Regions from separate parts of the Stenotrophomonas sp. YJH_SMC_69 genome, predicted to be linked through region 2. Evidence: riboswitches for the same ligand, from Rfam matches in the RefSeq annotation. Region 2 holds a riboswitch; the other holds the start of a gene.
The links. A riboswitch is a leader RNA that binds a small molecule or an ion and turns the genes downstream of it on or off. The one in region 2 is predicted to bind thiamine pyrophosphate.

Region 1 (3,411 bases), on a different contig from region 2:
CATGTGCACGCTGGCGCGTACCTTCGGCACGTTCACCAGCTGATGGCCTTCATAGGCCGGCGTGCCGGTGTCGCGCGCGCGCGCCTGCAGCACGCTGGCGCTGGCCACGATCTGCAGTGTGTCGGTCAGCTGGCCGTTGGCGGTCAGCTCCAGGCCGGTGTGGGTCTGCGTGCCTTCCTCGACGAAGGTGTAGCCGACGTCGCTGCTGTCGGGCCTGGCGTACTGGTACGGCTGCGAGATGCGGAACACCGCCGCGCCCAAGGTCAGTGCTTCGACCGGCACGTACTTCACGCCCACTTCCAGCTGCCGCGACTGCACCGACGGCAGGAAAGTGTCGGCATTGCTGGTCCAGAACGGCGCTTCCTGTCCCAGCGAAATGCCGCGCACGTAGCTGGCATAGGCGTTGAGCTGATCGGTGGCCTTCCACACCACCGCGGTCTGCGGCAGGAACCGCGACAGGCGGCTGTGCCGCTGCGGAACGCCACGCTTGTCGTAGGCACGCTCGTCCAGGCGCACGAAGCGGCCACCGGCCAACCACTGCCAGTCATCGCCAAAGCTCATCCGGTCCAGCGCGAAGAACGCGGTCTGGCGGCTGTCCAGGCGTCGTGCGGAGGGGCCGGGCATCTTCGGCGACGGCTCGAACACGGGCACCTGCGGATCGTGGATGTTGCTGGTGCCGACGTACTCGTTGACGCTCGGGCGCTTGTCCACGGTGCGGCGGAAGTAGTCGGCACCGAGGGTCAGCTGATGGCCGACGCTGCCGGTCTCGAAGCGGCCACGCAGCTCGGCACGGGCCTGCTGGTTGCGGCGGGTGTCGTCCGGGCTGCGGTAGTCGTAGACATCGTAGTCGCCGTTGGGCGCGAAGTAGTTGCCTGGCACGCTGCCATCGGCGCACTGCACGGCGTAGTAGCAGCCGTAGGCGAAGGCGACGTTGTCATCGATCACCGAGCGGCTGTGGCCGACCGAGACGCGCGACTGCCAGGCATCGTTGAAGTCGTAGGTATGCAGCGCGGTGATGTTGGTGCTGGCGATATCCACCGGGCGCTGCCACGGCTGGTAGCCGAGCAGGTGCTCGCGGTCGACACCGCGCGGCAGGTCACGCGCGCCCAGCAGCTGGTAGCCGGACACCGAGCGCTGCGAGCTGGTCTGGTAGTTGGCATCCACTTCCAGCTTGCCGCGCTCGCCGATCAGCCAGTCGGCGGCCAGCGAGTAGAAGTTGCGGCGGCCATCGGCGTGCGCGACGTAGGAATTGCTGGAGTCCCATGCGGCATTCAGGCGCAGGCCGAAACGCGGGGTGATCCAGTGGCCGACATCGACGGCGACGTAGCGTGAGCCTTCCGAATCGGTGCCGAGCGTGGCGGTGCGTACTTCAGCCGGGCGCTTGCCGATGTAGTTGATGATCCCGCCCGGCGCCATCACCCCTGCCGCCAGGCCGGCTTCACCCTTGAGGATCTCGACCGACTGCACGTTCTCCAGCGCCAGGCGTTGCTCGCCGGCGATGGACAGCCCGTTGAAGCGGTAGCCGGTGGCGGCGTCCAGCGCGAAGCCGCGGATGGCGATGTTCTGGTAGTAGCCCACAGGTGCATACGCATCACCCAGCGAGGCATCGTTGCTGGCCAGCTCGGACAGCGAACGTACCTGGCGACGTTCGAGATAGTCGCGCTCGAGCACGTTCACCGAAGCCGGCGTGTCCTTCCACGAACCGCCGCCGAAGGCATTCACGCGCGAGGTATCGGCCTTCGGCTTGCCGGCCTCCACGCGCACCGCCGCCAGTTCGGTCGGCGAGCGTTCGGCACCAGTGGCAGCCGCATCGGTGGTGGCCTCGGCCTCGCTGGCATGCAGCGGCAGCGCGGCGCAGAGGGCGAGTGAGAGCAGGGTGGGGCGCAGGCAGCGGTTCATTCGGTTCGTCTTCGGACAACAAGGGAGACGAAGCGACGGCGCGCAGGTGCACCGGCCCATGATGGGGGTGTGGCTGCGGCTCAAAGCTCCCTACGCCGGTGCAAACCGGATCAGGTTCCAAGGGACTCTCTCAGCCTGGCAGATCCAGGCACCCCCGCTTCAGGTGACCATTTCACTACAAATGGTACGGATTTGCGAGCGCCAGCCGGGGTCAGATCCCTTTCCTGCGGAAAGGGATCTGACCGCAACGCTGCGTCAACCGGATCACGCGACGGCGTGCAGGGCCTGCAGCAGTGCCCGCCCCGGCGCGCTGTGGAACCACGCCGGATGGCCCAGCATGAAGGGCTGCCAGGCCACGTCGGCATTCGCGGTTGAGCGGGTGACACCTTCGAAGTACTCCACTTCGGACAGTGCGAAGTCGAAATGGACCATTGGCAGCAGGTCGGCCAGCAGGTGCACGCGTGCCGCCGACAACGGCAGCACCTCGCGGTAGCCGTCGAGCAGGGCCAGCGCGATATCGATGCGCACTGCCTCCATGCCGCGCTCCAGTTCCAGCCACGCCACTGCGTTGCGCTCGATCGCGGTGGCGAGGTCGAACAGCGCGCTGGTGGGCGACGCCAGGCCGAAATCCAGCACGGTGCTGACCTCGCCGTTGCGCCACAGCAGGTTGGAGACATGCCAGTCGTTGTGCGCCCACAGCCGGGGCTCGGCGCGCAGGCGCTCGGCCAGGCCGGCGTGCCACGGCAGCACGTCGCGCTGCAGCTGTGCTTCCCATGGAATGCGCGCGAGATAGCGTGCCAGCCCGGGACGTTCATCCAGTCCTGCCTTGATGGCGGCGATCGGATCGTCGGCACGGATCAGGTCGTCGCGCGCCACCAGCAGATGGGTGCTGCGCTGGGGCGCGTGGTAGCTGGCGGCGGCACGGTGCAGCTGTGCGAGCGTGCGCCCTGCTTCGCGGGCCTGCGCGACATCGGTCAACAGCGACCACGACACCGCGTCGCGATACAGGTCGTCGCCCACGCCGACATCGTGCAGTTCAAACGTCCATTCGCCGTGTTCGACCGCAGTGTGGCCATCGGTGGCCGGCAGCACCTGCACCACTGGCACGCCGGCGGCGGCGAGATGGGCGATGAAGTGGTGTTCTTCTTCCAGACAGGCCGCGCTGCGCACGCTGTGGTGGTGGCGCTTGATGAATACCGGTGCGCGCGTGCCATTGACGATGGCGGCGGCAGACAGCGGCCGCGGGCTGTGCCAGCGGGGTTGGCTGTGCCCGCCCAGCTGCGGGTAACGCGTACTCAGCCACGCGATGTCCGCCGCGCTGATCGGTGGCCAGTCGGCAGCGACCTCGTCGTTGTTGAGGCCCTGCACGCGGTGGGAGGAAGACGTCATGCCACAGTCCGATCGGGAAAGTCACATCCAAGGCTGCGCATTCAACGCCATGCGCGTGGCCAACGCAAACGGGCGGGTCATCGACCCGCCCGTCTCCGCGTCATCGGTATGTCGGCGCTGCTT
Region 2 (3,411 bases):
CGCGGTGCCGCCGAATACGGCGAACCAGAAGAAGCCCAGCAGCGTCGGCGCGAGCACTACGCCGATCACGAACTCGCGCACGCTGCGGCCGCGCGAGATGCGTGCGATGAACGACCCCACGAACGGTGCCCACGAGATCCACCAGGCCCAGTAGAAGATTGTCCAGTCCGCCACCCAGGTGCTGCCGGAGAACGGTGACATGCGCAGGCTCATCGTCACCAGCTGGTTGAGGTAGGAGCCCAGCGTGGTGGTGAAGGTATCGAAGATGAAGCCGGTCGGCCCCAGCACCAGCAGGATGGCGGCCAGCAGGGCAGCCAACGCCAGGTTGAAATTGGACAGCCACTTCACACCTCGCTCCACGCCACTGGCGGTGGACGCCATATACAGCACGAAGGCGACGGCAATGATGGTCATCTGCACTGCGACGGTAGCCTGCACGCCGAACACGCGCTCGATGCCGGCGGCGATCTGGATGGTGCCGAAGCCCAGCGTAGTCGCGACACCGATCGCGGTGGCGACCACTGCAGCGATGTTGACCACCCTACCGATCCAGCCGCGATGGTGGCGGCCGATGATCGGCTGCAGCATGTCGCTGACCAGGCCGCGGCCGTTGCGGTTGAACTGGAACCAGGCCATTGCCAGCCCGATCAGCGCATAGATGGCCCACGGGTGCAGGCCCCAGTGGAAGAATGCATAGCGCATCGAGGCGCGTGCCGCATCCAGGCTCTGCGGAGCAAGCCCTTCCGGTGGCTTGCTGAAGTGCGAAATGGGCTCGGCGGCGCCCCAGAACACCAGGCCGATGCCCATGCCGGCGGCGAACAGCATCGACATCCAGCTGGCTCGCGAGAACTCGGGCTCGGCGTCTTCGCCACCGATGCGCAGGTTGCCGAAGCGACCGAAAGCCAGGTACATCAGGAACACCAGGGCCAGGAATACCACCAGCAGGTACAGCCAGCCGACGCTGCGGATGACTTCTGCCAGCATCGACTGCACCACGGCATTGAAGGGGCCTGGTGCAATACCGGCAAGCAGCACCAGCAGCAGAACCAGTGCGATGGAAACGCGAAACACCATGAAGGAGCTTCTCCGATCAAGGGATTGAGGGGAGCGAGCAGAGCTTGCAGCGAAGGACCGGCGGCATGCAGCGCGAACCGGGCAGGGGCCGCGTCGGCGGCGAAGGACGCATCGGTCGCTGGAGGGCGACGGACGTGCACGTTACTGAACGCGACGTCATGGTTCTGTTAACGAACAGCGATCCGGATCAGATCCGCTTTCCACAGGAAAGCGGAACTGACCGCGGGGGCAACTCCCGGAGCGGGCGCTCTATGCTCTAATGCACGCCAAGAAGCGGGGGTACCGCGGCCATGTGGCCACGGTTGAGACAGTCCCTTGGAACCTGATCCGGCTCATACCGGCGTAGGGAAGCTTTGCAGTGCAGCCGTGCCCGGACACCGCCCAAGGACCGTCCGTGCGCGGTCGCAGTGCGCCGCCGCTTCGTCCCTGACCTTCCTGGACGATGCCCGATGAACGCACAGCTCTCCGCCCTGCAGCAACAGGCCCAGCAACTCTCCGAATCCGTGACCCGGCCCATTCCCGGCTCGCGCAAGATCCACGTACCCGGTTCGCGTCCGGATCTGCAGGTGCCGATGCGCGAGATCGCGTTGACCCGCACGCCGACGCTGTTCGGCGGCGAGGAGAATGCACCGGTCACGGTCTACGATACGTCGGGCCCGTACACCGATCCGGACGCGCGTATCGATCTGTCCGCGGGCCTGCCGGCGCTGCGTCGTGGCTGGGTGGAGGAGCGCGGCGATACCGAACAGCTCGACGGCCTGAGTTCGTCGTTTGGCCGCGATCGCGAGCACGACCCGAAGCTCGATGCTGTGCGCTTCCCCACACGCAGCCTGCCGCGCCGTGCACGTGCAGGCGCGAACGTCACCCAGATGCACTATGCGCGCCGCGGCATCATCACGCCGGAAATGGAATTCGTCGCCATCCGCGAAAACCAGCGGCTGGACGCGATCCGCGACGCCGGCCTGCTGCAGCAGCACCCGGGCGAGGCGTTCGGCGCCTCGATCCAGAAGATCATCACGCCGGAGTTCGTGCGCGATGAAATCGCCCGTGGCCGTGCGGTGCTGCCCAACAACATCAACCACCCGGAAAGCGAGCCGATGATCATCGGCCGCAACTTCCTGACCAAGATCAACGCCAACATCGGCAACAGCGCGGTGTCCTCGGGCATTGCCGAAGAGGTGGAGAAACTGGTGTGGGCGATCCGCTGGGGTGGTGACACCGTGATGGACCTGTCCACCGGCAAGCACATCCACGAAACCCGCGAGTGGATCATCCGCAATTCGCCGGTGGCGATCGGTACCGTGCCGATCTACCAGGCGCTGGAGAAGGTCGACGGCCGCGCCGAAGCGCTCACCTGGGAGATCTTCCGCGACACGCTGATCGAGCAGGCCGAGCAGGGCGTGGACTACTTCACCATCCACGCCGGCGTGCTGCTGCGCTACGTGCCGCTCACCGCCAAGCGCGTGACCGGGATCGTCAGCCGTGGTGGTTCGATCATGGCCAAGTGGTGCCTGGCGCACCACAGGGAGAATTTCCTCTACACGCACTTCGAAGACATCTGCGAGATCATGAAGGCCTATGACGTGACCTTCTCGCTGGGTGACGGCCTGCGCCCGGGCTGCATCGCCGATGCCAACGACGCGGCCCAGTTCGGTGAGCTGGAGACGCTGGGTGAGCTGACCAAGATCGCCTGGAAGCATGATGTGCAGACCATGATCGAAGGCCCCGGCCACGTGCCGATGCAGCTGATCAAGGAGAACATGGACAAGCAGCTGCGTGAATGCGGCGAAGCGCCGTTCTACACGCTGGGGCCGCTGACCACCGACATCGCGCCGGGCTACGACCACATCACCAGCGCGATCGGTGCGGCGATGATCGGTTGGTTCGGCACGGCGATGCTCTGCTACGTGACGCCGAAGGAACACCTCGGCCTGCCCAATCGCCAGGACGTGCGTGACGGCATCATGGCCTACCGCATCGCCGCGCATGCGGCCGACCTGGCCAAGGGCCATCCGGGCGCGCAGGTACGCGACAACGCACTGAGCAAGGCGCGCTTCGAGTTCCGCTGGGAAGACCAGTTCCACCTTGGCCTGGATCCGGAGAAGGCCAGGGAGTTCCATGACGAAACGCTGCCGAAGGATGCGCACAAGCTGTCGCACTTCTGCTCGATGTGCGGCCCGCACTTCTGTTCGATGAAGATCACCCAGGATGTGCGTGACTACGCCGAGGCCGGCATGAAGGAGAAGTCGGAGGAGTTCCGCGCCGCGGGTGCCGAGGTCTACCACCAGGGGTGATGCGCAGACGGTGGTGCCGGCCCGCGGCCGGCACTACCGCTCA

Region 1: it holds a riboswitch for thiamine pyrophosphate, as region 2 does, so the genes downstream of both, AC5P8F_RS15195 (TonB-dependent receptor) here and thiC (phosphomethylpyrimidine synthase ThiC) in region 2, are expected to answer to the same signal.

The regions. Positions count from the first base shown of each region.
Region 1 is NZ_JCAFTS010000008.1:191,636-195,046, reverse strand. Features, by position in the region: gene AC5P8F_RS15195 (TonB-dependent receptor) at 1-1,899, opposite strand, end outside; TPP riboswitch at 1,970-2,065, opposite strand; gene AC5P8F_RS15190 (phosphotransferase enzyme family protein) at 2,164-3,288, opposite strand; gene AC5P8F_RS15185 (glycine zipper 2TM domain-containing protein) at 3,410-3,411, opposite strand, start outside.
Region 2 is NZ_JCAFTS010000006.1:1,060-4,470, forward strand. Features, by position in the region: gene AC5P8F_RS11905 (BCCT family transporter) at 1-1,074, opposite strand, end outside; TPP riboswitch at 1,340-1,441, shown strand; gene thiC (phosphomethylpyrimidine synthase ThiC) at 1,524-3,368, shown strand.